Regions from separate parts of the Streptomyces sp. NPDC096176 genome, predicted to be linked through region 1. Evidence: riboswitches for the same ligand, from Rfam matches in the RefSeq annotation. Region 1 holds a riboswitch; each other region holds the start of a gene.

Region 1 (7,711 bases):
GGCCCGGAGGACGCGGAGGGCATCGGCCGCCTGGCCGTGTGCAACGACCCGGCAGGCGCGGAGTTCGTCGTTCTGACCCCGTCCGAGGGCTCCTGACCCGGCCCGAGGCGCATGAAGCCCGGGGGCTCAGCCAGAGGCCTCGGCCGCGATGCTGTAGGCGATGCCGTCGAGGATGTCGTGCTCGCTCACGACCACCTCGCGGGCGCCGATACGCCGCATGATCGTGAGCAGGACGAGCGCCCCGGCCCCGATCACGTCGACGCGGCCGGGGTGCATCACGCCGATGGCCGCGCGCTCGTCGTGCGTGGAGTCGAGGAGCATGGTGGTGACCTCCTCGACCTGCTCGTAGGAGATCCGCGAGTGGTGGATGGCCTGCGAGTCGTACGCGTCCAGGCCGAGTGCGATCCCGGCGACCGTCGTCACCGAGCCGGCGAGCCCGACGAGGGTGTGCGCCTGACGGATGGGGACCGTCTTCTCGACGGTGTCCAGTGCCGCTTCGACGTCCGAGGTGATCGCGGCGATCTGCTCGGCCGTCGCGGGGCTGCTCGGCGCGTGCCGCTCGGTCATCCGTACGCAGCCGATGTCGACGGACAGGGCGGCGCGTGCGTGCTCCTCACCGACGACGAACTCGGTGGAGCCGCCCCCGATGTCGACGACCAGATACGGCTTCGCCAGATCGGGGCGGTTGGTCAGCGAGTTGGTGGCGCCGGTGAAGGAGAACTCGGCCTCTTGGTCACCGCTGATCACCTCCGGCTCCACGCCCAGGATGTCGAGGACACCGCCGACGAACTCGTCGCGGTTCTCGGCGTCCCGCGAGGCGGAGGTCGCGACGAAACGGACCCGCTGCGCGCCGTGCTCCTTTATGGCGGCGGCGTACTCGCGGCAGGCCGCGAAGGTCCGCTCCAGCGCGTCGGGCGCGAGTCGCCCCGTACGGTCCACGCCCTGACCGAGGCGGACGACGGTCATCCGGCGGTCGAGATCGACGAGCTTTCCGGTGGCAGGCTCCACGTCCGCGATCAGGAGGCGGATGGAGTTGGTGCCGCAGTCGATGGCGGCGACGCGGGTCATTGGGGTGGTCTCCTCGGGATGGGTTCTCTCCCCACTCTGCCCCCTGCCTGACGAGGGCAGGCCATCGCGGTGCACGCGGTGGCCTGCCACCGTCCGAAGGTCGGGAAGGGCCGGGGTGGGCGCGGTCAGGCTTCGGGGGAGACGCAGGGGCCCTTCGCCCACCACTCCGGCAGCATCGCGATCGCCTCGTCCCCCAGCGGGTTCACCCCGGGGCCGGCCGCGAGCGAGTGGCCCACCAGGACGTGCAGGCACTTCACCCGGTCCGGCATGCCGCCCGCGCTGGGGAAGCCTTCCAGGACCTCGATGGCGTCGCGGCGCGTGATGTAGTCCTCGTGGGCGGCCCGGTACGCGGCGGCGAGTTCCGGGTCGGTCGCCAGGCGCTCGGTCATCTCCTTCATGACGCCGTTCGCCTCGAGCGTGCCGATCGCGGAGGCGGCCCGCGGACACGTCAGGTAGTACAGCGTCGGGAACGGCGTGCCGTCGGGAAGCCGCGGGGCGGTCTCCACGACGTCGGGCTGCCCGCAAGGGCAGCGGTGCGCGATCGCGCGCAGGCCGCGCGGCGGCCGGCCGAGCTGTTCCTTGAACGCGGCGATGTCCGCGTCGGTGGGCTCGGTGGGTTCGGTGGTGGGTGGAGGGGTTTCCATGCCTGCCTTGTTCGCTGCCTGTTCGCTGCTTGGTTCGCTGACTTGCCGGTGCCGCGGATCTACTCGCGGTCGGCACCGTCGGCGCTGTCCACGCCGTTCCATACGTTCGAGTACCACGGCCGGTCGGCCGCGCCGTCGTCTTCGCGCTGCTCCTCCGCGGCCTCGGGGTCGATCACGGTGTAGCCGGTCTCCCCCGGCTGCACGTAGTGCAGGTGCTCCCGGGCCAGCCGCCGGATGTACATGTCGTCCTGGAGGCGCGCCTTTTCGTCCCTGAGCTGCTCCACCTGCTCTGCGGCGTCGTCGATCAGGCGTTCCTGCTCGGCGATCTCGGCGCGCTGCGAGACGTACTGGCGCATGGGATACGCGAGGGCGACGACCATCGAGCAGACGACCAGGGCGAGGAAGGCGGCACGTCCGGTCAACCGGGAGCGGCGGGCCTGACGGCGGTTCTGGGAGCGGTAGACACGGGCGGCGGTCTGCTCTCCGAGCAACCGCAGCCTGGTCGAGGTGGAGAACCGGTCCTGGTCCCCGGACGGCCTGCGTGCCATGTCTCTCGCCTCCCCGTTACGCGCGTACGTCCCCGGACACGGTACGGGACCGCGGCCGGGGACGAACGGAGGCGAGGGTGTCAGCCCTCGAACCGACTTCTTCTACTGGTCCCTCTACTGGTCCGCGTAGCGGAACCGCGGGAACGCGGAGCGGCCCGCGTACACCGCGGCGTCGTCGAGGATCTCCTCGATGCGCAGCAGCTGGTTGTACTTGGCGACGCGCTCGGAGCGGGCCGGGGCGCCGGTCTTGATCTGACCGCAGTTGGTGGCGACGGCCAGGTCGGCGATGGTGACGTCCTCGGTCTCGCCGGAGCGGTGGGACATCATGCACTTGAAGCCGTTGCGCTGGGCGAGCTCGACGGCGTCGAGGGTCTCGGTCAGCGAACCGATCTGGTTGACCTTGACGAGCAGCGCGTTCGCGGCGCCGTCCTCGATGCCGCGGGCGAGGCGCTCGGGGTTGGTGACGAACAGGTCGTCGCCGACGAGCTGCACCTTCGAGCCGAGCTTGTCGGTGATGGTCTTCCAGCCGGCCCAGTCGTCCTCGAACAACGGGTCCTCGATGGAGACCAGCGGGTAGGACTCGACGAGCTCCGCGTAGTACTCGGTCATCTCGGCGGCCGAGCGGGACTTGCCCTCGAACTCGTACGAGCCGTCCTTGTAGAACTCGGACGCGGCGACGTCGAGCGCCAGTGCGATGTCCTTGCCGGGGGCGTAACCGGCCTCCTTGATGGCCTCGAGGATGAGGTCGAGGGCGGCGCGGTTGGAGTCGAGGTTCGGCGCGAAGCCGCCCTCGTCGCCGAGGCCGGTGGACAGCCCCTTCTCCTTCAGGACCTTCTTGAGGGTGTGGTAGACCTCGGTGCCCCAGCGCAGGGCCTCGGAGAAGGACTCCGCGCCGATCGGCGCGATCATGAACTCCTGGATGTCCACGTTGGAGTCGGCGTGCGAGCCGCCGTTCAGGATGTTCATCATCGGAACGGGCAGCAGGTGCGCGTTCGGGCCGCCCAGGTAGCGGAAGAGCGGCAGGTCCGAGGCCTCGGAGGCGGCGTGCGCCACGGCGAGGGAGACGCCGAGGATGGCGTTCGCGCCGAGGGAGGACTTGTCCGGGGTGGCGTCCAGGTCGAACATCGCCTGGTCGATCAGGCGCTGCTCGGTGGCGTCGTAGCCGACGAGCTCCGGGCCGATCTGCTCGATGACGGCGAGGACGGCCTTCTCGACACCCTTGCCCTGGTAGCGGTTCTGGTCACCGTCGCGGAGCTCGAGAGCCTCGAACGCACCGGTGGAGGCGCCGGACGGAACTGCAGCACGACCCGTGCTGCCGTCGTCGAGGCCAACCTCGACCTCGACCGTGGGGTTGCCTCGGGAGTCCAGGATTTCCCGGGCTACGACGACGTCGATGGACGGCACGAGCATCTCCTTCTGGGATGTGACGCGAGAAAAAGTGCAGAGGTCTGCTTGGCCTTGCGGCAAGAGCCTAACCGGCCCGGGGGCAAAGGCAGGCCGATGCCCGCCCGCTGGGACGAAAAAGGGCACCAAGACTCTCGCCACCGGACAAACAGAGGCGGATCTACCTGCCGGTAACCCATGTTGGGCCTTTTCCGGCCCCTGACGGAGCGAACCCCGGCCCGGCGCGTTCGGGGGAAGGTGCGCCGGACCGGGGTGCTCGGATCCCGTGACGAGCGACGGTTGCGCCCTGCACCTGTCGGCGCGGGAGCCCCTCACCCACGGGGGGAGGTCAGCTCAGGTGGAGCTGCTGGCCCGGGTGGATGACGTCGGCGTTCTCGACGATGTCCTTGTTGAGGTCGAACAGCTTCTCCCAGCCGCCCTTGACCTTCTCGGCCTCCGCGATCGTGCTGAGGGTGTCGCCGGCCTTGACCTTGTACTCGCCGTCGCCCTTCTTGAAGGACTTGGCCTTGGGGGCGGCCTTCTCGGCCGGGGCGGGGGCCGCGGAGCGCTCGGAGCGCGTGGTGGGGGCCTCGGAGCGCTCGGTGGAGGGCTTCGACTGCTCGGTGGAGCCGCTCTCGGGGGAGGCGCTGGACAGGCCGACGCCGCAGTGCGGCCAGGCGCCCTTGCCCTGGCCGGCGAGGACCTTCTCGGCTATCTGGATCTGCTGCGACTTGGACGCCTGGTCGGCGGTCGAGGCGAACGCGGTACCGCCGTAGGCGGCCCAGGTCGAGGCGGAGAACTGCAGGCCGCCGTAGTACCCGTTGCCGGTGTTGATCGACCAGTTGCCGCCGGCCTCGCACTGGGCGACCGCGTCCCACTCGGAGGTGGTCGCGGCGGAGGCGGAGGTGGCGCCGAGCATCGGTGCGGCGATGGCGGCACCGGCGACACCGGCGAGCGTGGCGATACGGACGGCCTTCGAGGGGCGACGGTGCTTGGCCTTGCTGGAACGCAGCATGAAGCTTCTCCTCACCGACGCCTACGAGGTGAGCTGTCGGGTTCGGACCTGTGAGTGCCCGGCCGCGCATCCTTGCGCGCGGCTCCACCCCTAGCCGTTGACGGCCGTCCTCGCGGACGGCCGGGACCGGCACTTACCTTGGGTCCCCCGCTCCTGCCTTCGGCGCTGTGAGCGACGAGTGTTCCCTTCGACCGACGGCAGGATTCGGCGTGACGGTCGACGGTGCCCGCGGTGGCGAGCGGTTCAGACCGTAAACACAGCGCTCCCCGATGTTCAAAGACGAACATCGGGGAGAAATCGCCCAATCCGGCGGTCCGAGTGTGTCCGTTTTCGCAGGTGAGGGGCAAAGTGGCCGGAATCGGGGGGCGATTTGGGCCAGTTGCCGCAAAGAGACGCTTGTCTCACTGGAACAGAACGGACATAGAACAGCGAACCACCCGGCGAACTGGCCCTACGTCAGGCCCAGATCGAGCTGCTGACCGGGCAGGATGAGGTCGGGGTCGGACCCGACGGTCGTCTCGTTGGCCTCGTAGAGCGCCGGCCACCCCCCGGGGACCTTCCGCTCGGCAGCGATGTCGCACAGATTGTCGCCGGGCTGAACGGTGTATGCACCGGGGGCGCTTGCCTCGTCCACGCCGTTACGGGCGGAATCGTCACCCCGTGAGGCATGGCGACCGGTATCGCGCGCTTCGCCCGTCTCGCCGGTTCCCGCTTCGTCACCGGCGGGTGCGCCGCGGTGCTTGCCGGTGCCGCCGGCGGCATCATCGGCCGTACCCGTCCCCGTGGCGCCTTCCGAGGCGTCAGGAGCGGCCGGCTCGGACGGGTCGCCGCCCTTGGGGGCCGGCTGCTCGGCGGCGTCGCCCGACGGCTCTGCCGTGTCGGCGCCACCCTGCTCGCCGGACTCGCCCGAAGTGTTCGAAGTGTTCTCTGAATCGGTCGGCTCGGTCGATTCGGAGGTGTCCGCCGACGGCTCGTCGACGGGCGCGTCGCTCTGCTCCGGCAGCGGCAGGAGGCCCGGGTCGACACCGGTGTCGGCGCCGTCGCCCGTCAGCCCGGCGAGCGGGCCACAGGCGGGCCACGCCTGCGGGCCCTGAGCGGCGACCACCTTCTCCGCGACCGCTATCTGCTGGGAGCGGCTCGCGAGGTCGGCGGTCGGCGCGTACGCCGTACCGCCGTACGTCTCCCAGGTCTCCTGGGAGAACTGCAACCCGCCGTAGAAGCCGTTGCCGAAGTCGGCGCTCCACGCCCCGCCGCTCTCGCACTCCGCGACGCGGTCCCACACGTTCGCTTCTGCCGCGGATGCCGAGCCCGCGCCGAGCAGCGGAATGGCGATGGCGGAACCGGTCACCCCTGCCGCGACAATGAGGGCCGGAGCCTGGCGGGGTCGGCGGTGTCGTCCGTTCCCGGAGAGCATGCGGTTGCCTTTCGCGTGACAGCTGTGGACTGTACGGCCTGCTGATGCCTGCCGAGTCGTCGGTGAACGTAGCCGCATTCGAACGTGAGTCACAAGTCGATGCAGCGGAGATCACGTGAAAGTCACAGAATTGACGGGCCGTCAGTTTGTTTGAGGCGTGAACTCAACGGGCAGAGTGCGCAATCCACGCATGATGAGCCCCCCACGCCACCGCAAATCGGCCGGATCTCCCGCAAGGCGCAAGTCCGGCATTCTGCGGAGCAGCGTGGCGAGAGCCGTCTGCCCCTCGAGCCGGGCGAGCGGCGCGCCGAGGCAGTAGTGGATGCCGTGCCCGTATCCCAGATGCTGGTTGTCGCTCCGCGCCAGGTCGAGGGTGTCCGGTTCGTCGAAGCGTTCCGGATCGCGGTCGGCGGCCGCGAGGACGACGAGCACGGGGTCGCCCGACGCGATCCGCTGCCCGCCGACGGTGAGCGGCTCCGTGGCGAACCGCCAGGTCGCGAGCTCCACCGGCCCGTCGTAACGCAGCAGTTCCTCGACCCCGGTGGCGAGCAACTCGCTCTCGCCTGCGGCGAGCGACGCCTGGAGGCGCTCGCGCTGGTGGGGGTTGCGCAGCAGCGCGTACACCCCGTTGCCGATGAGGTTGACGGTGGTCTCGAAGCCGGCGAAGAGAAGGATGAAGGCCATCGCGGCGGCCTCGTTCTCGGTCAGGTGTTCGCCGTGGTCGGAGGCCTTGATGAGACCGGAGATGAGGTCGTCACCGGGCTGCCGGCGCTTGCGGTGGATCAGCTCCGCGAGATAGCCGCGCATCTTCTTCACGGAGCGGGCCACTCCGCCGCGCGGCCCCCCGCCGTGGCGGATCATCATGCCCGCCCAGTCGCGGAAGTCGTCCTGGTCCTCGCGCGGGACGCCGAGCATGTCGCAGATGGCATAGATGGGGAGCGGGAACGCGAACTCATGGATGAGGTCCGCCTCGCCGCTTCCCACTCCGTGCTGCTTTGCGAGGATGGCATCGATGAGCTGGTCCGTCAGCTCCTGCACCCGCGGCGCGAACTCGGCGACCCTGCGGGGTGTGAACGCCTTGGAGACGAGACGGCGCAGCCTGGTGTGGTCGGGCGGGTCGATGTTCAGCAGATGCGTCATCAGCTCCGCCTTGCGCTCGCCGGGGATGCCCGTCTTCCCCTTGGCGTGCGCCGGCTCGTCGTGATGCGCGGGGTTCTTCGACAGGCGCTGGTCGGCGAGAGCCTGGCGGGCGTCGGCGTAACGGGTCACCAGCCACGCCTCGACCCCGCTGGGCAGCACCGTCCGGTGCACGGGCGAGTGCTCGCGCAGCCATGCGTAGGCGGGGTAGGGGTCGGTCGCGAACTCCCAGGTGAAGAGTTCGGGGGCGCTGTTGGGGTCGTTCACCCCTCGACGTTACCGGCCGCGCCGGTGTGCCCCTCCGCCGCCCGGATCGCGTCCCGGTAGGCGCGGGCGGCGGCCCGCAGCGCGGCTTCGGGGTCGATGCCGTCCGCCTCCGCGCGCACGGCGAGAGCGAGGAGCTCGTAGCCGACGCCCGCGCCGGACGGGAGGTCGACGCCGAGGCCCGCCGTGCGGACCCGGGACGCCAGCTTCGCCGCGAGCGCCAGACCCGGCTGGCCGA
Region 2 (7,711 bases), on a different contig from region 1:
GTCCAGCGACCTCCGGGCGCTCTCCACCCGCTCCTTGGTGCCGTTGTACTTCTCGGTCGCGGCCTCCGCCTCCTGGTACAGCCTGTCGACCCGTGCCTTGATCTGTGCGGCGGTGGGACGGGGCTCGGCATGTCCTGTGCCGCCGAACGCGGTCGTGGTCGCCGCTCCGGCAAGCGCGAAGGTGGCCGCGGTGCGGACGGCCGGCCCGGTGAGCGGATGCTGCCTGGATCTGCGGTGCGCTGCCACGAGGGCTTCCACGTCCTTCCGTCGGCCTGCCGCCGTTCCTGCGGGTCCGTCCCCTAGGGGCTGGGTCCGTCCCTTCGGGTCCGGCGGCGGGCCGCACAGGGGAGCGGTCCGCCGCCGGATCCTCGGCGGTGGCGGCCGAGTGCCGTCCGGCTGCACGACGGCGGGTGGGGAGTCGGCCACCTGGAGCAGGACGCTAGACCCGGCGGTCACGGGGGCGGGGCGGAAGGTCCTCAAACTTTCGAAGATGGAGATTCGGGATCGGTTCCTGAACGCCGCGTCGGCGACGCGGGCCCGCATTCCGGTACTCGACCGACCGATGCGACCGAACCCGCCCACCTGCCCGACGGGCAGTGGTAAGGCGGCGGTTAGAGTCCGGCCATGGACGTACTCATCAATGTCTTCGTGGCACTGCACATCATCGGCATCGCCTCCCTGCTGGGCGGGTTCCTGACCCAGACGAAGGCGATGCGCGACGGCACGGCCCGCTTCAACGCGCCGATGCTGCACGGCGCGCTGACCATGCTGATCACGGGCGTGGCGCTGGTGGGTCTGAACCAGGCGGACGACCAGACCGTGAACAACCTCAAGATCGGCATCAAGCTGGCGGTCCTGGTGGTGATCCTCGGCCTGGTGTACGTGAAGCGGGACGAGGAGAGGGTCGACAAGGCGCTGTTCGGCGCGGTCGGCGGTCTGACCGTGGTCAACATCTTCATCGCCACGCTCTGGACCTGAGCAGCGGTCCGCTCGGGCCTGAGGGGCGGTCCGCTCCGGGCCTGAGGGGCGGCCCGGACGCGACCTGAGTGGCGGTCCGGGCCGACGCGGCGGACACACGGATGCCCGGACGGCCGAGCCGTCCGACCGCTCGCCATAGCCCAGGCATGTGGACTACGGCCCGCTTCTTCGGTGCGTGCGCTGTCCATCCTCCGCGGCCGGGGTACTGCGGGGCCGCAAGATCGGTGGCCGAGTGTCCACGGCAGCCCGAGCGTTGGAGGAGGTTCACGCCCCAACCGGCCGCAGCTCCCAGTAGGGAACTGCGGCCGGGCAGGATGTACCGCTCGGAGACGGTGTACGGCTTCGGCGTCTGCGGCTGATGACGGCGCACGCCCCGCCTCACTACCGGTCGTCGGAGAGCACCGGGTCCACGACCTTGCGGCGGCGTCCCCAGCGCTTGTTGGCCTGGAGGTCTTCCTGCGCCGACGACTCGTCCATGGATACGAGCGAAAGGACCTCCGTCTTCGCGGGCAGCTCCGGGGACGAGGGGTAATCGGTAGCCACGGACGCCGATACGGCCGAGGATGCCGAGGGGACGTCCTCGACGAGCGGCACCAGACGCTCGCCGCGAACCTTGGCGTCACTCTTGGCATCGCTCTGGTCCTTGCCCTTGCGTCCCCGCCACAGCCCCCGGGACTGGAGGGCGGTGCCGAGGTTGTTCAGGGCCCGGCCCTCGTTGTCGCCGAGTTCCGTGAACCGGGCGGCGGCCTGCTGATGTGCGTCGATGGCCTCGTCGAACCGTCGCACCTGCTGCAAAGCCATGCCCAGATTGTTCAGGGCTCGGCCTTCGCCCTCGTTGTCGCCGAGTTCCGTGAACCGGGCGGCGGCCTGCTGATGTGCGTCGATGGCCTCGTCGAACCGTCGCACCTGCTGCAAAGCCGTACCCAGATTGTTCAGGGCTCGGCCTTCGCCCTCGTTGTCGCCGAGTTCCGTGAACCGGGTGGCGGCCTGCTGATGTGCGTCGATGGCCTCGTCGAACCGTCGCACCTGCTGCAAAGCCGTACCCAGATTGTTCAGGGCTCGGCCCTCACCGTCATGGTCGCCGAGTTCCGTGAACCGGGCGGCGGCCTGCTGATGTGCGTCGATGGCCTCGTCGAACCGCCGCACCTGCTGCGAAGCCGTACCCAGATTGTTCAGGGCCTGCCCCTCGCGGTGTTGGTCACCCAGATGGGTGAACCGGGTGGCGGCCTGCTGATGTGCGTCGATGGCCTCGTCGAACCGTCGCACCTGCTGCAAAGCCGTACCCAGATTGTTCAGGGCCTGCGCCTCGCGGTGATGGTCACCCAGCTCGGCGAAACGAGCGGCGGCCTGCTGATGTGCGTCGATGGCCTCGTCGAACCGCCGCACCTGCTGCAAAGCCATGCCCAGATTGTTCAGGGCCCGTCCTTCGGCATGGCTCTCGCCCAGCTCGCGGCAGGTGACGAGGTCGTGCTGGTGGGCGTCGATGGCCTCGTCGAACCGCTGCACCTGCTGCAGGGCGACGCCGAGGCTGTTCAGCGCCCGGCTCTCGCCATGGCGTTCGCCCAGCTCGCGGCAGATTATCAGGTCCTGCTGGTAGCTCATGCGTGTCTCCTGGGGGTCGCGCCGTTGATGTCGACACCCTCAGCAATCAGCCAAACTCGGACGGCCGCAACCGGTCAGGGGCCGGTGGCATCCAACCGAATGGCGCTTTCGCCTGTCTGGCGGACGCAGGCTGCCACAACTGCCCGGCCGACTCCTCGTCGGCGCCGGCGCCGCGGACGCCGCGTCTCCCGCCGCACAGGCCGTCGAACTGGGCCGCTACCTCCGGTACGTCCACACGGTACGGAGCCTTGATGTCCGCCACCGTGACCAGCCCGTCCGCATGCGTCAGCAGCAGATCCGGTACGTGCCGACGGATGCCGGCTCCGTCGTCCCCGCATACCTGGAACGGCTGAGCGGCAATCTCGGCTACATCCTGGGCAAAATCCGCCAGCACGATGCGGGCGAGCTCCAAACGGCTCTCGTAGGGCACCAGACGATCGCCGCGTCACCGCGTGGTACCAGCCCGAGTAGTGCCGACGCCTCTTGTACCAGCGGAACTCCCGCACCGGCAGCCCGGCCGCTACCTCTTCACTCACCAGCAGATGCGACGAGGTCTCCGCGAAGACCCCGTCTGCCTGGCGGTAGCGGACCTCCATAGCTCTGGCCTCAGCCGTTGGCTCTCGAACCGATACGTACGGCACCGCCACCGGCGATATACGTACCCGAAGGGACACAGAAGGTGATCCCGGCCGAGACTGCCCATTGGCTGCGGCGTCCCATGCATCGGGGGAGGGCAAGGATGCTGTGAGTGGCCGAGGGCCACTCTACGGAGTGATTCTCAGCGACCTGTCGCAGACGACAAGTTGACGACAGATCGCTGAGAATCTGACAGATCTAAAGCGGCCCTACAGCTGGCCGCCCTGCGTCAGGCGGGGCGGACGCTGCCGTAGATGGGCATGTAGTAGATCGACTCCTCGCGGACGTTGGCGCCCGGCTTGGGGGCGTGGATCATCTTGCCGTCGCCGATGTATATGCCGACGTGGCTGATGTCGTCGTAGAAGAAGACCAGATCGCCGGGGAGCAGATCGGCCGTCTGCACGCGGGAGCCCACCTCCACCTGGTCCCAGGTGGTGCGCGGCAGGTCCACACCGGCGGCCTTCCACGCGGCCTGGGTGAGGCCGGAGCAGTCGTACGAGCTGGGTCCCGTCGCGCCCCAGACGTACGGCTTGCCGATCTGGGTGCGGGCGAACGCGAGGACCTTGTCGGCCTTGGCCGCGTAGGTGCCGTCGTCCGTGCCGGTACCGGTCCCGGCGCCCGTGCCGGTGTCCCCGCCCGGGGTGGTCTCGCGCTCCTGCCGCTGCCGCTGCCGTTCCGCCTCCGCTTCGGCGCGTGCCGCCGCCTCGGCCTTTGCCTTCGCCTCGGCCTTGCGGCGCGCCTCCTCCTCCTTCTTCCGCTCGATCGCGGCGAGCCGTGCCTTCTCCTCGGCCGTCAGCTTCGACAACAGCGTGCGTGCCTCGGCGAGCTTGGTCTGCACGGTCTGCTTGCTGGTGCGCAGGGACTCCTGGGAGTCCGTGAGGGACTCGAGGCTCTTCGTCGCCTCCGCGCGCTGCTTGGCAGCCGCCGCCCGCTCGGTCTCGTACTCGGTGACGGTCCTGCGCTGCTGGTCCGTCATGCGGTCCATCAGCTGCGTCTGGTCGAAGTACGCCTGCGGGCTGTCCGCGAACATCAGGGCGGCGGTGGGGGTGACGGCGCCGGTGCGGTACTGGGCGGCCGCATAGTTGCCGAGGGCGCGGCGGGACTCGTTCAGCTTCTCGGTGCGCTTGGCCGCGTCGTCGAGCAGCTGGTCCACCTCTTGGCGCTTCTCCGCCGTGGCTTCCTTGGCCTTGTTGAACTCCTGGGTGGCGCTGCCCGCCTGCCGATACAGGTCGTCGACCTTCTTCTGCACCTCTTCGATGCTGGGCTTCGGGTCGGAGGGTGCGGCGGTCGCGCTCTGCGTGGAGAGCAGCGTCACACCGGCGAGGGCTGCCGTCGTGAACCCGACGGCGGGGGAGGGCTTTGCGGTTCGGCTGCGGGGCTTGCGATGCGACGCCAAGGCCGGCATCTCCTTCTTCCGTGGACCGCCTACCGGGTTAGCTGTCGGGTTCGGGCGGAACGGAAGACGCCCTACGGACCGAGTGGTGCGCGGTCCGATTCACCCCGGTTGTGCATGGTGGGTCCCCGGTTCCGAACTCCCTTGACGGGAGCCCGGATTCGGCGCAGGCCGCCCGTTCGGCGTGGTTCGCCAGGAGGGGTACGGGCCGCCTGGTCGAGCACGCTAGCCAACTCGTGTGTGTGCTGTGAAGGTTGATGTTCGATATGTCCGATACATTTTCGTGACCTTTTTCCGCGGGCGGCCGTCGGGCGGGCCGCTGTGGCAGGGCGGATGCGTCCCGTCACGTACCGTGTCCCGCTCGTGTCCCCGATGCGGCCACGGGCTGTCGGTCCGGCCGCCTAGACTCGTTAAGCGATGAGCAGCCTCTTTGACGACAGCTTCCTGGCGGACCTCCAGCCCGACGGGGACGAGCAACCGCCGCCGCCCGAGGAATCGGCTCCGGAGCAGCTTCCGGACGATCTCTTCCAGGGCGCGTTCGACGTGCCTCCGGCCCGCGACGGGTACTACCGCGACGGCGCCCCGCGCCCTGTCGTGGACCCCGCCGCCCTGCTCGAGGGGCTGAACGAACAACAGCGTGCGGCCGTCGTCCACACAGGGTCACCGCTGCTCATCGTGGCCGGCGCCGGCTCCGGCAAGACCCGGGTCCTCACCCACCGCATCGCGCATCTGCTGGGCACGCGGCATGTCCACCCCGGCCAGATACTGGCGATCACCTTCACCAACAAGGCCGCCGGTGAGATGAAGGAGCGCGTCGAGGACCTGGTCGGCCCGCGCGCCAATGCGATGTGGGTCATGACCTTCCACAGCGCCTGCGTCCGGATTCTGCGCCGCGAGTCGAAGAAGCTGGGCTTCACGTCGTCGTTCTCGATCTACGACGCGGCGGACTCCAAGCGGCTGATGTCGCTGGTCTGCCGTGATCTGGATCTCGACCCGAAGAAGTTCCCGCCGAAGTCCTTCAGCGCCAAGATCTCGAACCTGAAGAACGAGCTGATCGACGAGGAGACCTTCGCCGACCAGGCCCAGGACGGCTTCGAGAAGACGCTCGCAGAGGCGTACCGGATGTACCAGGCGCGGCTGCGCGAGGCCAACGCCCTGGACTTCGATGACATCATCATGACCACCGTCCACCTGCTCCAGGCGTTCCCGGATGTCGCCGAGCACTACCAGCGGCGGTTCCGGCACGTCCTCGTCGACGAGTACCAGGACACCAACCACGCTCAGTACACGCTCGTGCGCGAGCTGGTGGGCAAGGGGTACGAGGACCTGGCCCCGGCCGAGCTGTGCGTCGTCGGCGACGCCGACCAGTCGATCTACGCCTTCCGTGGCGCGACCATCCGCAACATCCTCCAGTTCGAGGAGGACTATCCGGACGCGACGACGATCCTGCTGGAGCAGAACTACCGCTCCACCCAGACGATCCTCTCCGCCGCCAACGCCGTCATCGAGCGCAACGAGTCCCGCCGCCCCAAGAACCTGTGGACCAACGCGGGCGCCGGCGCGCAGATCACCGGCTACGTCGCGGACACCGAGCACGACGAGGCGCAGTTCGTCGCCGACGAGATCGACCGGCTCACGGACGCAGGAGAGGCGAAGGCCGGCGACGTCGCCGTCTTCTACCGGACGAACGCCCAGTCGCGTGTCTTCGAAGAGATCTTCATCCGCGTCGGCCTGCCCTACAAGGTCGTCGGCGGAGTGCGCTTCTACGAGCGCAAAGAGGTCCGCGACGTACTGGCGTACCTGCGCGTCCTCGCCAACCCCGAGGACAACGTCCCGCTGCGCCGCATCCTCAACGTGCCCAAGCGCGGTATCGGCGAGCGCGCGGAGGCGATGATCGACGCCCTCGCGCTGCGGGAGAAGATCACCTTCCCGCAGGCGCTGCGCCGCGTCGACGAGGCGTACGGCATGGCGGCCCGCTCGGCGAACGCGGTCAAGCGGTTCAACGTGCTGATGGAGGAGCTGCGCACGATCGCCGACTCGGGCGCGGGCCCGGCCGTCGTACTGGAAGCCGTGCTGGAGCGGACCGGCTACCTCGCCGAACTGCAGGCGTCCACGGACCCGCAGGACGAGACCCGCATCGAGAACCTCCAGGAACTGGCGGCGGTCGCGCTCGAGTTCGAGCAGGAGCGCGATGAGGAAGAAGGCGCGGGGACGCTCGCCGAGTTCCTCGAGAAGGTGGCGCTCGTCGCCGACTCCGACCAGATCCCCGACGAGGACGACGAGGGCACCGGCGTCATCACGCTGATGACCCTGCACACCGCAAAGGGTCTCGAGTTCCCCGTCGTGTTCCTGACCGGCATGGAGGACGGCGTTTTCCCGCACATGCGGGCGCTGGGGCAGACGAAGGAGCTGGAGGAGGAGCGGCGCCTGGCGTACGTCGGCATCACCCGCGCCCGTGAGCGGCTCTATCTGACCCGGTCGACGTTGCGCAGCGCATGGGGCCAGCCTTCGTACAACCCGCCGTCGCGCTTCCTCGAGGAGATTCCCGGACAGCATCTGACCTGGAAGCGGACCGGTCCGATGGCCGCGCCGGCGGGGCCGACATCGGGTATCGCGTCCTCCCTGTCGTCGTCCCGCTCGCGCGGCGGCGCATCGGGCTTCGCCACACGGCGTACGGGCGACAAGCCGGTGATCTCGCTGGCGGTCGGCGACCGGGTCACCCACGACCAGTTCGGGCTGGGGACCGTGGTGGGGGTCACGGGCTCCGGCTCCGAGGCGCAGGCGACGATCGACTTCGGGGACGAGAAGCCCAAGCGGCTGCTGCTGAGGTACGCGCCGGTCGAGAAGCTCTGACGGTTTCGAGGCGCGCCGGCGGTTCAAGAAGCTCTGACAGAACCGGGCCCCCGCGGGGGCCCGGTTCTTGCCGTTCACGTGGTGCGGACGCCGCCTACGTCGGCTCTATGCCGTGGCTGCGGAGCCACGGCAGCGGGTCGATGGCCGCGCCGCCGCCGGGCCGGACCTCGAAGTGCAGGTGCGGGCCGGTGGAGTTGCCCGAGTTGCCCGAGTATGCGATGACGTCGCCAGCCTTGACCGAGCCGCTGC
Region 3 (7,711 bases), on a different contig from region 1:
TCGTCCAGGGTGAAGCGGATGCCGGTGCGGTCGGCGGTGATCGAACCGCGGCGGTCGCGGGCCTCGAAGACTGGCCCGTCGGCGTCGTCGTCATCGGCGGCCTCGGCGTCCGGCTCCTCGGCGGGTGCGTCCGCCTCGTCGGCCGCCGCCCCGGTTTCGTCGCCCTCGGCCACGGGAACGGTCTCGCCCTCGGCCTCGTCCTTGGGCACGGTCTCCTCGGCCCTCTTCTCCCCCTCCTCCCCACCCTTGACGGCAGGCGCGGGCGCCGTGAGTCCCGGGATGTACGCCGGGTCCGTCCCCACGCCGATTTCGATCTTCGTCTTCGGATCTATCTGCTGCTCCACGGCGGGCAGTATGGACGACGAACCTGTACGAGACCAATGCGGTCGGCCGATCGACCTCCGCGTCTCCTCACCCACCGGCGACGGTGTTCCACCGTCGCGTCGCGATCGACTGATTCCGGGCAGGGAGTCAACCACCACCCCGGCCACGAAGCCGGCTCCATTGATAGGCAGGGCGCACTCGGCCCACAACTCCTTGCCATGTCGGGGACAGGGGGTGGTACGGGCCGGCCGCGCAGGCTGGGTGTCGGGCACCTCGATCCGGGTCACGCCGCGGTGGTTGTCGCAGGCGAGGTGCAGGGCACAGTCCTGACCCCGTACGCAGCCGTGGAGCTCGGCGTCCGCAGTGAGTTCGGCCGACGACGAGCGTGACCGCGTCGTGCCCGGCACCGCGTGCGTGGCTCCACTGGGCGAGCTGATGCGCGCCCAGCAGGCGGGCGAGGCGGGCACCCGGGGGTTCGCAGAGATGCACTGCGCGAACGCCACGCCCTACGCACCGACGGTGGCCATGCCGAAAGGACCACGGAATGCTGTCATGGCCGTCTTCCCACGAGCAACACGGAAACAGGTCCATATCCGGCTCATATCGGCACGCGTGGAGCCTCACGCCGCGGGAGTGTGGCGGCCCGACCGGGCGCGGACCGCGGTGCGGGCCGTGCGGCAGTGGCGGAGGGCGCTCCTGCCGCAGCCGCGCCACTGGGCCCGGGTGACGCGGGCGCGATGGCCGCCGCTGGTGATCATCGCATTCACCGGTGTCATCGGGTCCGTGGCCGCGGCCTTCGCCAGCAGGACGCCGACCGCGAGCGGGAGCAGGGTCACGGCAAGGGCCGTGCCGGCTGTGGTGGCGTTGCGGACGCGCGGGTGGCGGAGGGCTTCAGGGAGCATGCTCCGATTCGACCGGTGAGGGGGGTGCGGGCGGATCCGGGCGGGTACTCAGAACGTCCGGACCTCGTACTCATCCCGTGGTCGCGGCTGGTTGCCCAACTACCGTTCTGGGACCGGAGGATCGCTGTAGCCTCCGGCCATGACCACCGACACGGAGCGCCTGACACTCACTCAGCAGTTGCGCCGCCGGGGCGCCGTGGTTCTCGCGGTTTTCGCCCTGGTGTGGGCCTTCGCGGCCGGTTCCGGGCTCGCATCGACGACTGCTGCCGTCGTAGTCGGCATTGTGGGGGCGGCGCTGACCGTCGCGGCCGTTGTTGCTGCGTTCCGGGGCGCCGCGGGGACCGCACGCCGCATGGTGCGGCTGCCGGGGAAGTGGAACCGCGGGGTCGGCCTCGTGAACGCCCTCGAGGTCGTCGCGATCTTCGCGGTGATCGCCGCTTCGAACGCCACGGGCCACGCCGAGCTGATCCCGCCGGGGATCTGTCTCGTGGTGGGTCTGCACTTCTTTCCGCTGGCGCGTCTCTTCGACCAGTGGCAGTACACCTGGACGGCTGTTCTGCTGACGGTTGTCGCGGTCGTCGGCACCGCCGTCGCCCTGGCCGGGTACACGGACGAGACCGTGCGCGTTGTGGTGGGGGCAGGAGCGGCCGTTGTGTTGTGGCTGTCCTCGTTCCATGTGGCCGCGCGGGGCTGAAGACCGGCACAACACGGGGCCGGAGACCGGGGGCGCCGCCGGACGCCCCGGGCTCCGGCCCGGTGAAGTGTTGCGGCCTGTCGGCCGTCGCAACGGTCCCGTCAGTAGGGGCCGTTCACGTTGTCGATCGAGCCGTACCGGTCGGCGGCGTAGTTGCACGCGGCCGTGATGTTGGCGACCGGGTCGTACAGGTCGTTGGCCGTGCCGGGGACGTGGTAGGCGTCGAAGGTCGGCTGGATGACCTGAAGCAGGCCCTTCGAGGGCGTGCCGTTGACGGCGTTGATGTCCCAGTTGTTGATGGCCAGCGGGTTGCCGGAGGACTCGCGCATGATGTTGCGGTGAATTCCCTCGTAGGTTCCCGGAATTCCGCGCTGACCCATGATGGCCAGCGATTCCTTGATCCAGCCGTCGAGGTTGTTCGCGTAGGTGGCGGGCTTGGCCGCGGGGGCCGCCTTCCGCTCCGAGCGGTCCGCGCGGTCGGTCGCGGCGGCCCGGTCGGCCTTCTTGGGCGCGGCCTTTTCCTTGGCCGGGGACTTTGCACCGATCGTGAGCTCGAGACCGGGGCGAATCAGTGCCGGATCGTGGCCGATGGCTCTCCGGTTGTCGTTGAAGAGCTCCTTCCAGCCGCCACTCAGAGAATACTTGGTGGCAATCTTGGAAAGGGAGTCACCCGCGACCACGGAGTACGTGACGGCCTTGGACTTCTGTGCGGCGACCTGCGCGGCGGCGGCCACGGTGGCCGGCGCGACGGCCTTCTCCGCGGCCACGGGCAGCGCTGCCTGAGCAGTGGTGGCGCCCATGAGCGGGAGGGCGAGTGCGGCACCACCCGTGCCCGCTGCCACGAACCCGCGGGTGAGTGAACGGGACTTGGGACGACGGTGCTTACCCTTTGTGGGCATGGCGAATTCCTCTCCGTCGCCTGCGAGGTGAGCTGTCGGGTTCGGGCTGGAGATGCCCGGTCGCAGCTGATGGCGACTTCACCCCGAGCCGTTCCGGGATTCCGGATCGGCGGCTTACCTGGTTCCCCCGCTCCTGCCGTACGTGAGTGGGTGCGGTTTACCGGACGGCGGCAGGATTCGGCGGTCCATCCGGATTGACGGTGACGTTAAGCGAGAGGATCCCGGCGGAACAAGTCCCGAATTCCACATCACAAAGCGGACGTCTCCCCCTGACGGGAAATCCGCATTGTCAGTGTCGCGTCAAAAGGCTCAAACTCCGCCCCAGAGAAGGGAAATGGCCCGCGCGGCGGTATCCACACAGAGCGGACCAGGTGACCGACATCACGGGGGATCGGGGCAACCTCCAGGGTTGCCCCATAACCCCCAAGGAACCCCAACCAACAGGAATACGCGGCAATTCGACTTACAAACTTAATGCGGAGAAAAGACCCCTATACCGGACATAGGTGAGCATCGCCGGGCAGGTCGCCCGGCCCCCTACGGAACGAGCGAGGAACACTCAGTCAACGGGCCAGGTGTGCGCCGGCGCGTTCAGATGCATGTAGTCGATGTACTGCCGCGTCATCAGCCGAAGCGCCTCATGGTGGTCGACGCGGCTCGTGGCGTCGATGTGGTGGTACATCTCCGCCTGCCACACCGCGCCGTTTCGGCCGGTGACACAGCGCTGCTCGATGATCCCCAGCAGCGGCTCCCGCCACGCCGCGTCCATGCCGGAGAGCTCGAGACCGCGATGGGCCATGGGCAGCAGACGCCGCAGTACGAGCTCGACCACCGGCACCTCGCCCATGCCCGGCCAGTACAGGTCCGCGTCGATGCCGTGCCGCGCCGCGGCGTGCAGATTGTCCTCAGCGGCCTGGAACGACATCCGGGACCAGATCGGCCGCTCCTCGTCGACCAGTGCGCGTGTCATCCCGTAGTAGAAGGCGCCGTTCGCGAGGGTGTCGGCGACGGTCGGGCCGGCGGGGAGGACCCGGTTCTCGACGCGCAGGTGCGGCCTGCCGTGGGCGACGGCATAGACGGGGCGGTTCCACCGGTAGATGGTGCCGTTGTGCAGGGTCAGCTCGGGCAGCTCCGGGGTGTCCCCGCCGTCGAGCTTCTCCCGCGGGTCCTCGTCGTCACACAGGGGCAGCAGGGCGGGGAAGTAGCGCACGTTCTCCTCGAAGAGATCAAAAACGCTGGTGATCCACCGCTCGCCGAACCACACCCGCGGCCGGACCCCCTGCACCTTGATCTCCTCGGGGCGGGTGTCGGTCGCCTGCTCGAACAGGGGGATCCGGGTCTCGCGCCACAGTTCCTTGCCGAAGAGGAACGGCGAATTCGCCGCCAGCGCGACCTGGACCCCGGCGATCGCCTGCGCGGCGTTCCAGTAGGCGGGGAACTCGCCCGGCGAGACCTGCAGGTGGAACTGCGTACTGGTGCAGGCGGCCTCGGGGGTGATCGTGTCGGCGTAGGTGCGCAGCCTCTCCACCCCGTCGACGGCGATCCGCAGGTCCTCGCCCCGGGCCGCGAAGACCTGCTCGTTGAGCAGCCGATAGCGCGGGTTCTCCGAGAGCGCCGCCTCGCCCACGTCCCGCTGCCGCAGGGTCGGCAGAATGCCGATCATGGTCAGATGGGCCCCGACCTCGGAGGCCCGCTGCTCGGCGTGGTTCAGGGCGTCCCGGATCTCCTGCTCCCAGGCGTCGGGGCCGCCTGCGGTCAGTGTCCGCGGCGGGATGTTGATCTCCAGGTTGAACCGGCCCAGCTCGCTGTCCCAGGCGGGGTCCGCGATGGCCTCGAGCACGTCGGTGTTCTTCATCGCCGGCTCCCCGGCGGCATCCACCAGGTTCAGTTCGATCTCGAGACCCACCTGGGGCCGCTCCGACTCGAAGCGCGCCTCGCTCAGCATCGTCGCGAACGTGTCGAGGCACGTCTGCATCTTGTCCCGGTACCGGCGGCGATCGTCACGGGTGAAAACGAGCGCCGGGACGTCACGTCCCATCGGGCCCTCCCGCTCTCGTCGGGCAGACACCTTCCCCCACAGCGTCCCACTCACCGGCTGCCCGGACCAGCGGTGACCGGGGCAGCGGACGGCAGCGAGGCGCCGCCGCGGAGCCTTGCCCGGAAGCCCGCTCGGGCCGCGGCGACAGCCGGTTCCCGGCCCGCCCCGGGCCCGTCTTTCGCTACGGCCCCGGCCCGCCCCGAGCCCGTCTTTCGCTACGGCCCCGGCCCGCCCCGAGCCCCAGGACCGTGGCGAAAGACGCTGCACGCTTCTTTGACCCCGGGCTGTGCGGCCGCACACGCATGGCCGGGGAGAACACGCAATCCGCTCAGTTCGGGACCCGGCCCTCCAGCGCCGTGCGCCACGCCGGGGCGGCCGCCCCGGGCGTCGGCGCGGGGCGCCTGCCGCCCCCGGCGAAGAAGTCGGCGAGCGGCAGAGTCGCTGCACCCACCGTCACCGCGTCCGGACCGAGTTCTCCCAGGTCTATGCTCACTCGGGCCGCCGGGTGGCTCAGGGAGTAAGCCGCGGCATACTCCCGCACGGCGGCGAGGAAGCGGGGGCCGAGCTGCAGTCCGGCCCATCCACCGATGAGAATCCGTTCCGGCTGGAAGAGATTGATGAGACCGGAGAGCCCGGCGCCCAGGTATTCGGCGGTCTCGCGCACCACCTCGCGCGCCACCGGGTCGCCCCCTTCCCCGTCGGCCGGATAGGCGGCGGCGAGCAATGCCGTGAGGGCGGTCTCCTCACCGGCCCCCGCCCCGCACCGTCCGCCGGCTTCCCGCCACCGGTCCAGCAGTGCCTTTGCCCCCGCGTACGCCTCCAGGCAGCCGAGCGCACCGCAGCGGCACCTGCGGCCCCGCACCTTGACCGTCAGATGCCCCCATTCGAGGGCCCGGCCCTGCTCCGCGACATCGGTGACGTGGCAGGCGCCGACCCCGGAGCCGAAGAGGATCACGGCCACGCTCTGGGCGCCGCGACCGGCTCCGAACCACATCTCCGCCTGCCCGAGTGTTCTCGCGCCGTTCTCGATGAAGTACGGGACCGTGTCGGGGAGTTCGCGGGTGGCACGCAGCAGCGACTCCAGCGGGACGGCGTTCCAGCCGATCGTCTGGCCGTGGACGATCGCTCCGCGCTCCGGCGTGCGGGCCACGATCCCGGGGACGCCGACGCCGACACCGATGAGCCGCTCGGCGGTGCGGCCCGCGCGGTGGAGCACCTCGCGGATGCCGTGGCGGATGTGTTCCACGATCGCCTCGACGTCGTACCGGCTGCCGGTCAAGGCCCGCTCATCGCGGGCGAGTTCGGTGAGCGTCAGGTCGAAGAGCTCCACCCTGACGCGGGTCTCTCCGACGTCCACACCGATGAGGTGGCCGCTGGCCGGTAGGACGCGCAGCAGGGTGCGGGGGCGTCCGCCGTCGGATTCGACGCTGCCCGCCTCCTCGACCAGCCCGTCGGTGGCGAGTTCGCCGACGACGTTGCTGATGGTGCCGGAGCTGAGTCCTGTCGCCGGGCCCAGTGCGTGGCGGCTCAACGGCCCGTCGAAATACAACCGTTGCAGTACCGCGGCGCGATTGCTCCGTCGCAGGTCATTGACCGTCCGCCCGGTCCGTCCAGCCATCCTTCGCCCTTCCGACCTGCGGTGTCCCGGCAGACGGTCCCCGCTCACCTCTTGACGCTGTCGCCCGCCCGAGCTTAACTCACGTCCTAAATTAAGCCGTGAGGGTGTTCAGGAGTTGAAGCCGCAGTCCGTCGGCCCCTGCCTCCGGCAACCCCGCTCCTGAAGGAAAGGGACACCTGGAGCCATGCGCAGAATCCGAGCAGTAGCCAGTGGTGCAGTCGCCGTCTCCCTGCTCGCCACCGCAACCGCGTGCGGCGGCGGCACCTCGACGGACGGTGGTTCCAACGAGTCGCCGAAGACCCTCACGTACTGGGCGTCCAACCAGGGGCCGAACATCGAGGCCGACAAGAAGATCCTCGGACCCGAGCTGAAGAAGTTCGAGGAGCGGACCGGTATCAAGGTCAAGCTGGAGGTCGTGCCCTGGTCCGATCTGCTCAACAGGATCCTCACCGCCACCACGTCGGGTCAGGGCCCGGACGTTCTCAACATCGGCAACACCTGGTCCGCGTCTTTGCAGTCCACCGGTGCGCTGCTGCCGTGGGACGAGAAGAACTTCTCGAAGATCGGCGGGAAGGACCGCTTCGTGGAGGCGGCGCTCGGCTCGACGGGAGCGTCCGGCACCGACCCGGCCGCCGTGCCCCTGTACTCGATGTCGTACGCCCTCTACTACAACAAGAAGATGTTCGCGGACGCCGGCATAGAGAAGCCGCCGGCCACCTGGGACGAAATGGTCGCCACGGGCAAGAAGCTGTCCAAGGACGGCAAGTGGGCCTTGGGCGCGGAGGGTTCGAACCTGTCCAACAACATCCACCAGGTGTTCGTCCTCGGGCAGCAGCACGGCGCCGACTTCTTCGACGCCGAGGGCAAGCCCGACTTCACCTCGGACGGCGCCGTGGCCGCCGTCAAGCAGTACGTGGACTTCATGGCGAAGGACAAGATCATCGCCCCGGGCAACGCCGAGTACGCGCAGAACCAGTCACTGAGCGACTTCGCCAAGGACAAGACCGCGATGGTGCTGTGGCAGGCCGCCGCATCCACCTTCAAGTCCCAGGGCATGAACGACGACGAGTGGGGCGTCGCCCCCGTCCCCGTGCAGTCCGGCACTCCCGGACTGGACAAGAACGTCAACTCCATGGTCGCCGGAATCAACATGGCCGTCTTCAAGAACACCAAGAACATCGACGGCGCGCTGGAGTTCGTGAAGTTCATGACCAGCGACGAGGAGCAGAAGATCCT
Region 4 (7,711 bases), on a different contig from region 1:
CCGGCGGCTCGCTGAACGGCACCACCAGCTTCGAGCGGACCAACTACTTCGAGACGATGCCCACGCATCAGCTGGAGCTGGCGCTCTGGCTGGAGGCCGACCGTATGGGATCGCTGCTGGCCGCCCTCGACGAGGAGTCGATGGAGAACCAGCGCGACGTGGTCAAGAACGAGCGCCGCCAGCGCTACGACAACGTGCCGTACGGCACGGCCTTCGAGAAGCTGACCGCCCTCGCCTACCCGGAGGGCCACCCGTACCACCACACCCCGATCGGCTCGATGGCCGACCTGGACGCGGCCACCCTCGAGGACGCCCGCGCCTTCTTCCGTACGTACTACGCGCCCAACAACGCCGTGCTGTCGGTGGTCGGCGACATCGATCCCGAGCAGACGCTCGCCTGGATCGAGAAGTACTTCGGGTCCATCCCGTCCCACGACGGCAAGCAGCCGCCCCGGGACGGCAGCCTGCCGGAGAACATCGGCGCGCAGCTTCGTGAGGAGATCGTCGAGGAGGTTCCGGCCCGCGCCCTGATGGCCGCCTACCGCCTCCCGCACGACGGCACGCGCGAGTGCGACGCGGCCGACCTGGCGCTGACCGTCCTCGGTGGCGGCGAGTCCTCCCGGCTGCACAACCGTCTGGTCCGACGGGACCGGACGGCCGTCGCGGCCGGATTCGGTCTGCTGCGGCTGGCCGGCGCCCCGTCGATGGGCTGGCTCGACGTCAAGACGTCCGGCGGCGTCGACGTCCCGCAGATCGAGGCGGCCGTCGACGAGGAGCTGGCGCGTTTCGCGGCCGAGGGCCCCACGGCGGAGGAGATGGAGCGCGCACAGGCCCAGCTGGAGCGTGAATGGCTGGACCGGCTCGGCACCGTTGCCGGCCGTGCCGACGAACTGTGCCGCTACGCGGTGCTGTTCGGCGACCCGCAGCTGGCGCTCACCGCTGTGAAGCGGGTGCTCGAGGTCACCGCAGAGGAGGTGCAGGCGGTCGCCAAGGCCAGGCTGCACCCCGAGAACAGGGCGGTGCTGGTCTACGAACCGATCGCCGAAGAGACCGAAGCGGCCGACGAGAACGAGCACGAGGGGACGGACCAGTGAGCGACGCTGCCGTGACCATGGACTTCCACCCGCAGCCGAAGGCGGGCGCCCCCCGCCCCTGGGCCTTTCCGGCGCCCGAGCGCGGCACTCTCGACAACGGCCTGACGGTGCTGCGCTGCCACCGCCCCGGCCAGCAGGTGGTGGCCGTCGAGATCTCGCTCGACGCCCCGCTGGACGCCGAGCCCGAGGGCATCGACGGTGTCGCCACGATCATGGCGCGCGCGCTCTCCGAGGGCACTGACAAGCACTCCGCCGAGGAGTTCGCCGCCGAGCTGGAGCGCTGCGGCGCCACACTCGACGCGCACGCCGACCACCCAGGCGTCCGGGTCTCGCTGGAAGTTCCGGTCTCCCGGCTGCACAAGGCTCTCGGCCTGCTCGCCGAGGCGCTGCGCGCCCCTGCCTTCGCGGACGGCGAGGTCGAGCGGCTGGTCCGCAACCGCCTCGACGAGATCCCGCACGAGACGGCCAACCCGGGCCGCCGGGCCGCAAAGCAGCTGTCCAAGGAGCTCTTCCCGGCCGATCTGCGTGTCTCGCGCCCGCGCCAGGGCACCGAGGAGACCGTGGCCCGGATCGACTCGGCGGCCGTGCGTGCCTTCTTCGATGCGCACGTGCGCCCCGCCACCGCGACAGCGGTGGTCGTCGGCGACCTCACCGGCGTCGACCTGAACGCCGTCCTCGCCGAGACGCTGGGCACCTGGACGGGCGACAGCGCGGAGCCCCGCCCCGTGCCGGCGATCAGCGCCGACGACACCGGCCGGGTGGTCATCGTCAACCGCCCCGGCGCCGTGCAGACGCAGCTGCTCATCGGCCGTATCGGTGCGGACCGCCACGACCGCGTCTGGCCCGCCCAGGTGCTGGGCACGTACTGCCTCGGCGGCACCCTCACCTCCCGCCTCGACCGCGTGCTCCGCGAGGAGAAGGGGTACACCTACGGGGTGCGGGCCTTCGCCCAGGTGCTGCGCTCCGCGCCGGACGGTTCGGGCGCCTCGATGCTCGCCATCAGCGGCTCCGTGGACACCCCCAACACCGGCCCGGCGCTCGAGGACCTGTGGAAGGTGCTCCGCACGCTTGCGGCCGAGGGGCTCACCGAGGCAGAGCGCGATGTCGCCGTGCAGAACCTGGTGGGCGTCGCGCCGCTGAAGTACGAGACGGCGGCGTCCGTGGCGGGCACGCTGGCCGATCAGGTCGAGCAGCACCTTCCGGACGACTACCAGGCACAGCTGTATCTGCGGCTGGCGGAGACGGGCACGGTGGAGGCCACGGCGGCGGTGGTCAACGCCTTCCCGGTGGACCGGCTGGTCACCGTGCTCGTCGGTGACGCGGCGCAGATCGAGGAACCGGTCAAGGCCCTCGGGATCGGTGAAGTGACCGTCGTCACGGGCTGATTGAAAGTCGCTTATCGGTCATACAGTTCGAAACGGGCATGTGGTGCCCAAGTGGAACCCCGGCTTCGGATCGTTTGCCGGGGTTCCGCCCTTTGTCGCTTTTGTGAGGGAGATGGCCGTTCTGCTCTGTGGCATGCGCTACAAAATGGGCTGTCCGTTTGGTGATTGACAGATGAGCTGCCTAGCGTCGATCCGGCTGTTCGCCAGAAGATCGCCGCACCCGTGGCATCGGACAGTCATCGCCGAGTCCCCGTCAGGCGCGAGCCTGGGGAGCCGGGGACCCACGAAGTCCCTGGGGTGAATCGGACGCCTTCGCCCGCGCGGAGGGGCCCGTAGGAGACCTTCCTGCTCCGAACCCGTCAGCTAACCCGGTAGGCGAGAAGGAAGGAAAGGACCAGCCTCTTCATGGCGTTCACCCGTGCCACCGGGAAGCACCGTGCCCCGAGCCGCCTGACGCGCCGCAGGGCGAACCTCGCGGGCGTCGCTGCCCTCGCCACCACCGGCGTCATCGGCAGCTTCGCCTCCCCGGCGCTCGCCGCCGACGCCGAGGCCGCTCCCGTCGAGGACACCGGTCTCACTCATATCGTCTCCATGGGATCGATCGCCGACGAGATAGCCGACCAGGCCGCCGCCCAGGAGCGGGAGGCCGAGGAGGCCGCCGCCGAGGCGCGGGCGAAGGCAAAGGCCGAGGCCGAGGCGAAGCGCAAGGCCGAGGCCCGCGCCAAGGCGGCCCGCGAGGCCGAGGAGCGCGCCGCCCGCGAGGCCGAGCGCAAGCGCCTGAACTCCTTCCGGCTCCCCATCGCCGGCTCCTTCGTGACCACCGGCTACAAGACCGGTGGCACCCTGTGGTCCTCCGGCAGCCACTCGGGAGTCGACTTCCGCGCTGCGTCCGGCAGTTCGGTCGTCGCCGTCGGCTCCGGCACCGTGGTCGAGGCCGGCTGGGGCGGCGCGTACGGCAACAACATCGTCATCCGCATGAACGACGGCACCTACACGCAGTACGGCCACCTGTCGTCCATCGGAGTCTCCGTCGGCCAGCAGGTCACCCCCGGCCAGCAGATCGGTCTCTCCGGCTCGACCGGCAACTCGACCGGCCCGCACCTGCACTTCGAGGCCCGGACCACCGCGGACTACGGCTCCGACATCGACCCCGTCGCCTACCTGCGCTCGCACGGCGTCAGCGTCTGACCCGCCCCAGCAGTGTCCGAGGGCCCCCGGCATCCCCGCCGGGGGCCTTCGGCGTTTTGCGTGGCGTTTCCGCCATTCCGCGATTGCCCGCTCATTCAAAAGGTTCCATGGATTCCCGCCTGCCGTCGGAAAATCGAGCGCATTGCAATAGAGTCACGGGAACACGCGTCAATCAGTTGCGTTTCGCTCGGATCAAGGCGGAGGTTCGGTCATGCGCATTCCCGCGCACTCGGTATGCACGGCGATCCGCGAAGACATCGTCTCCGGCGTGTTCGAACGCGGCAGTCGGCTCACCGAGGAGCAGCTGGCACGCCGCTACGGAGTCTCCCGCGTTCCCGTGCGCGAGGCGTTGCGCACCCTGGAGTCGGAGGGGTTCGTCGTCACCCGGCGGCACGCGGGCGCCTGCGTCGCCGAGCCCACCGAGCAGGAGGCCGCCGACCTCCTCGAGATCCGCATGCTGCTGGAGCCGCTGGGCGCGGCGCGCGCCGCCCAGCGGCGCACGGAAGCGCATTTGAAGGTGCTGCGCGGCCTGGTCAGACTGGGCCGGGACAGGGCGCGGCGGGGACAGGGCGAGGACCTGCGCTCCCTCGACGCCTGGTTCCACGAGACCCTCGCCCAGGCCTGCGGCAGCCCCGGTCTGACGGCTCTGCTGATTCAGCTGCGGCACAAGACCGCCTGGATGTACGCCGTGGAGCAGCCGGCCGAGCCGGTCGAGTCCTGGGCCGAGCACGGGGCGATCGTGGACGCCGTGGCGCGCCGCGACGCCGAGCGCGCGCGGGCGCTGACCGCCCTGCACGCCGAGCGGGTCGCGGCGGCGCACCGGCTGCGGCGCACGGTGCGGGTGAGGACTTCGCAACCTGCCGTAAACACGGCGAGCGGCCGGAATTAACAGGCGGCGTATACAAAAGGGAAGCGGTGGAGCCGGGTCGTTTTATGCTGCCCGGAATTGCTCGGGGGAGCAGTAAGCGAAAAGCCGCGGCACTTCTGAATTCGAAGCGCCGCGGCTTTGTCGTGCGTGATTCCTGCTCTGCCGCGGGGGCGGTGTGCTCCGCACGGCGTCGCGCCACCGTGGGGTGGTGCGTGCTCCGCCCGTGCCACGCGCCTCATGCCGCGCGCCTCGCGAGCCGAGCGCTCAGACGGCCTCGGGGAGCTCGTCGAGGCCCTCCGCCACCAGCTTGGCCAGGCGGTCCAGGGCGGCCTCCGCGCCGTCCGCGTCGGAGGCGAGGACGATTTCCTCGCCGCCCTGGGCGCCGAGACCGAGCACGGCAAGCATGGAGGCGGCGTTGACCGGCGTGCCGTCGATCTTGGCGATCGTCACAGGAACGCCGGAAGCCGTCGCGGCCCGGACGAAGATGGACGCGGGGCGGGCGTGAAGGCCCTCGGCCCAGCCGACGTTGACGCGGCGCTCAGCCATGGTGTTGCCCTTCAAGTCTTGGCGGGTTGTCTAGACCAGTCTCTCATGTGCTCCGGCGTGCTCCTTGCCGACTCGGACCCGGGTGACGGACCGCCCGACCGGCCTCCTCAGCCTGCCCGCAGCCAACCGCCTTCGCGACCCGTGGGCGGGCCGTAGGCTTTCCCCATGCAGACCTCGCAGGAGCACGCCTACCCGGCTCACTGGGAAGCGGACGTGGTGCTGCGCGACGGCGGCACGGCGCGGATCCGGCCGATCACCACCGAGGACGCCGACCGGCTGGTCAGCTTCTACGAGCAGGTCTCCGACGAGTCGAAGTACTACCGGTTCTTCGCGCCGTACCCCCGGCTGTCCGACAAGGACGTCCACCGGTTCACGCACCACGACTACGTGGACCGGGTGGGCCTCGCGGTCACCATCGGCGGCGAGTTCATCGCCACCGTCCGTTACGACCGGATCGACGTACAGGGCAGGGCGGCCTCCGCGCCCGCCGACGAGGCCGAGGTCGCCTTCCTCGTCCAGGACGCCCATCAAGGCCGCGGTGTCGCCTCCGCCCTGCTCGAACACATCGCGGCCGTCGCCAGGGAGAGGGGCATCCGGCGGTTCGCCGCGGAGGTGCTCCCCGCCAACTCCAAGATGATCAAGGTGTTCCGGGACGCCGGGTACACACAGAAGCGCAGCTTCGAGGACGGCTCCGTCCATCTGACCCTCGACCTCGAGCCGACGGAGGAGTCCCTCGCCGTGCAGCGCGGCCGCGAACAGCGCGCCGAGGCGCGCTCGGTGCAGCGCCTGCTCGCGCCCGGTTCGGTAGCTGTGGTCGGCACGGGTCGGCTCCCCGGCGGCGTCGGCCGGACCGCGCTGCGCAACCTCCTCGACGGCGGGTTCACGGGCCGGGTGTACGCGGTGAACCGGGCGTTCCCCGAGGCGCGCGGCGAGATCGACGGTGTCCCCGCCGTCCGCTCGGTCGGCGACATCGATGAGCCCGTCGACCTGGCGATCGTCGCGGTCCCCGCAGCGCGGGTACCCGAAGCCGTGGCGGACTGCGGCGAGCACGGCGTCCAGGGGCTGGTGGTGCTGAGCGCCGGCTACGCGGAGAGCGGCGCGGCCGGGAGGGAACGCCAGCGCGAACTGGTGCGGCAGGCCCGGTCGTACGGGATGCGGATCATCGGCCCGAACTCGTTCGGCATCATCAGCACGTCCGACGCCGTCCGGCTCAACGCCTCGCTGGCGCCGGAGGCCCCGGCGCCCGGGCGCATCGGCCTGTTCACCCAGTCGGGGGCGATCGGCATCGCCCTGCTGTCCGGGCTGCACCGGCGTGGCGCGGGCCTGTCCTCCTTCATCTCGTCCGGCAACCGCGCGGACGTGTCCGGGAACGACTTCCTCCAGTACTGGCACGAGGACCCGGACACCGACGTCGTCCTCATGTACCTGGAGTCGATCGGCAACCCCCGCAAGTTCACCCGCCTCGCCCGGCGCACCGCCGCGCTCAAGCCGGTCGTTGTCGTGAAGGGTGCCCGGCACAGCGGCAGCGCGCCACCGGGCCACGCGGTGCCGTTCACCCGGATCCCCGACGCGACCGTCGGGGCGCTGCTGCGCCAGGCCGGCGTGATCCGCGTCGACACCGTCACCGAACTGGTCGACGCGGGCCTGATGCTGGCCGGGCAGCCGCTGCCGGGCGGGCCGCGGGTGGCGATCCTCGGCAACTCCGAGTCCCTCGGACTCCTCACCTACGACGCCTGCCTGACGGAAGGCCTGCGCCCTCTCCCGCCGCGAGACCTCACGACGGCGGCCACCCCCGCCGACTTTCGCGCGGCGCTCGCGGAGGCACTGGTCGACGACGCGTGCGACGCGGTGGTCGTGACGGCGATCCCCTGGGTCGGGGAGAACGGCCTCACGGAATCCGGCGGCGAGGTCCTCGCGACGGCTCTCCGCGACGCGGCGGCCACGGCGCCGGCGAAGCCGGTGGCGGTGGTGCATGTCGAAATGGGCGAGCTGGCCGACGCCCTGGCCGCCGCGTCGAGCACGGCCCCGCCCGCCGACCGCGCCACGCCGCCAGCCCGATCGGCCACCCTGCCGGCGCCCGACGGTGCCCGCCCGCCGCGCGCGACGGGGAGCGTTCCCGCAGCCGGCCACGGCCCGGCCCCTGCCCACAGCGAGCCCGCCCCGGGCACAGCCCCCGGACCTGGCGCCGGGACGCCGTCCGCGTCCGCTGCCGGTCCCGGCCCGAACGCCGCGGGCGGTGCCACCGCTTCCGGCGCGGACGAGGCGGCCCCCGGTGAGCGGCGCGCGTCCGCACCGGGCAGCGCCTCCGCTTCCGGGGCGGCGTTCAGCCCCGCTCCCGGGACGCCTCCCGCGCCGCCGACCGCGTCTGCGGCCGGTGACGGCCCGGGCTACCCGAACCTTGCGGGCGATGCCCGCGTTTCCGGCGCGGCGCCCGGCCCCGGTGGCGGCACGCCTCCCGCGCCGCCGACCGCGTCTGCGGCCGGTCACGGTCCCGGCCGCCCGACCCCTGCGGGCAGCGCCTCCGCTCCCGGCGCCGGCGAGGCGGCCCCCGGTGGCCGGCGCGCAGCCGCACCGGGCGGCGCCCCCGGCCCCCACGCGCCCATCCCCACCCCCGACCCGCCTGGCGGCTC

The links. Region 1 has a riboswitch for cyclic di-AMP ahead of ACIQ7Q_RS15175 (transglycosylase family protein). Riboswitches for the same ligand answer to the same signal wherever they lie in the genome.
Region 2: another riboswitch for cyclic di-AMP. It lies ahead of ACIQ7Q_RS01445 (NlpC/P60 family protein); the one in region 1 lies ahead of ACIQ7Q_RS15175 (transglycosylase family protein).
Region 3: another riboswitch for cyclic di-AMP. It lies ahead of ACIQ7Q_RS25660 (transglycosylase SLT domain-containing protein); the one in region 1 lies ahead of ACIQ7Q_RS15175 (transglycosylase family protein).
Region 4: another riboswitch for cyclic di-AMP. It lies ahead of ACIQ7Q_RS27175 (M23 family metallopeptidase); the one in region 1 lies ahead of ACIQ7Q_RS15175 (transglycosylase family protein).

Annotation. Positions count from the first base shown of each region.
Region 1 covers NZ_JBIWFV010000005.1:87,404-95,114, forward strand. Annotated here, with positions in the region: gene ACIQ7Q_RS15150 (VOC family protein) at 1-96, shown strand, start outside; gene ACIQ7Q_RS15155 (exopolyphosphatase) at 127-1,068, opposite strand; gene ACIQ7Q_RS15160 (DUF501 domain-containing protein) at 1,194-1,712, opposite strand; gene ACIQ7Q_RS15165 (septum formation initiator family protein) at 1,772-2,260, opposite strand; gene eno (phosphopyruvate hydratase) at 2,375-3,664, opposite strand; gene ACIQ7Q_RS15175 (transglycosylase family protein) at 3,993-4,658, opposite strand; cyclic di-AMP (ydaO/yuaA leader) riboswitch at 4,662-4,833, opposite strand; gene ACIQ7Q_RS15180 (transglycosylase family protein) at 5,110-6,072, opposite strand; gene ACIQ7Q_RS15185 (cytochrome P450) at 6,214-7,476, opposite strand; gene ACIQ7Q_RS15190 (nucleoside triphosphate pyrophosphohydrolase) at 7,473-7,711, opposite strand, start outside.
Region 2 covers NZ_JBIWFV010000001.1:276,798-284,508, forward strand. Annotated here, with positions in the region: gene ACIQ7Q_RS01425 (NlpC/P60 family protein) at 1-246, opposite strand, end outside; gene ACIQ7Q_RS01430 (hypothetical protein) at 625-978, shown strand; gene ACIQ7Q_RS01435 (tetratricopeptide repeat protein) at 1,360-2,580, opposite strand; gene ACIQ7Q_RS01440 (hypothetical protein) at 2,627-3,010, opposite strand; gene ACIQ7Q_RS01445 (NlpC/P60 family protein) at 3,446-4,621, opposite strand; cyclic di-AMP (ydaO/yuaA leader) riboswitch at 4,623-4,786, opposite strand; gene pcrA (DNA helicase PcrA) at 5,027-7,462, shown strand; gene ACIQ7Q_RS01455 (M23 family metallopeptidase) at 7,557-7,711, opposite strand, start outside.
Region 3 covers NZ_JBIWFV010000010.1:10,080-17,790, reverse strand. Annotated here, with positions in the region: gene ACIQ7Q_RS25675 (hypothetical protein) at 1-344, opposite strand, end outside; gene ACIQ7Q_RS25670 (hypothetical protein) at 945-1,226, opposite strand; gene ACIQ7Q_RS25665 (hypothetical protein) at 1,366-1,920, shown strand; gene ACIQ7Q_RS25660 (transglycosylase SLT domain-containing protein) at 2,022-2,819, opposite strand; cyclic di-AMP (ydaO/yuaA leader) riboswitch at 2,824-2,982, opposite strand; gene ACIQ7Q_RS25655 (glutamate--cysteine ligase) at 3,379-4,857, opposite strand; gene ACIQ7Q_RS25650 (ROK family protein) at 5,186-6,475, opposite strand; gene ACIQ7Q_RS25645 (ABC transporter substrate-binding protein) at 6,660-7,711, shown strand, end outside.
Region 4 covers NZ_JBIWFV010000011.1:112,625-120,335, forward strand. Annotated here, with positions in the region: gene ACIQ7Q_RS27165 (M16 family metallopeptidase) at 1-1,094, shown strand, start outside; gene ACIQ7Q_RS27170 (M16 family metallopeptidase) at 1,112-2,479, shown strand; cyclic di-AMP (ydaO/yuaA leader) riboswitch at 2,710-2,871, shown strand; gene ACIQ7Q_RS27175 (M23 family metallopeptidase) at 2,885-3,667, shown strand; gene ACIQ7Q_RS27180 (GntR family transcriptional regulator) at 3,879-4,556, shown strand; gene ACIQ7Q_RS27185 (HPr family phosphocarrier protein) at 4,800-5,081, opposite strand; gene ACIQ7Q_RS27190 (GNAT family N-acetyltransferase) at 5,247-7,711, shown strand, end outside.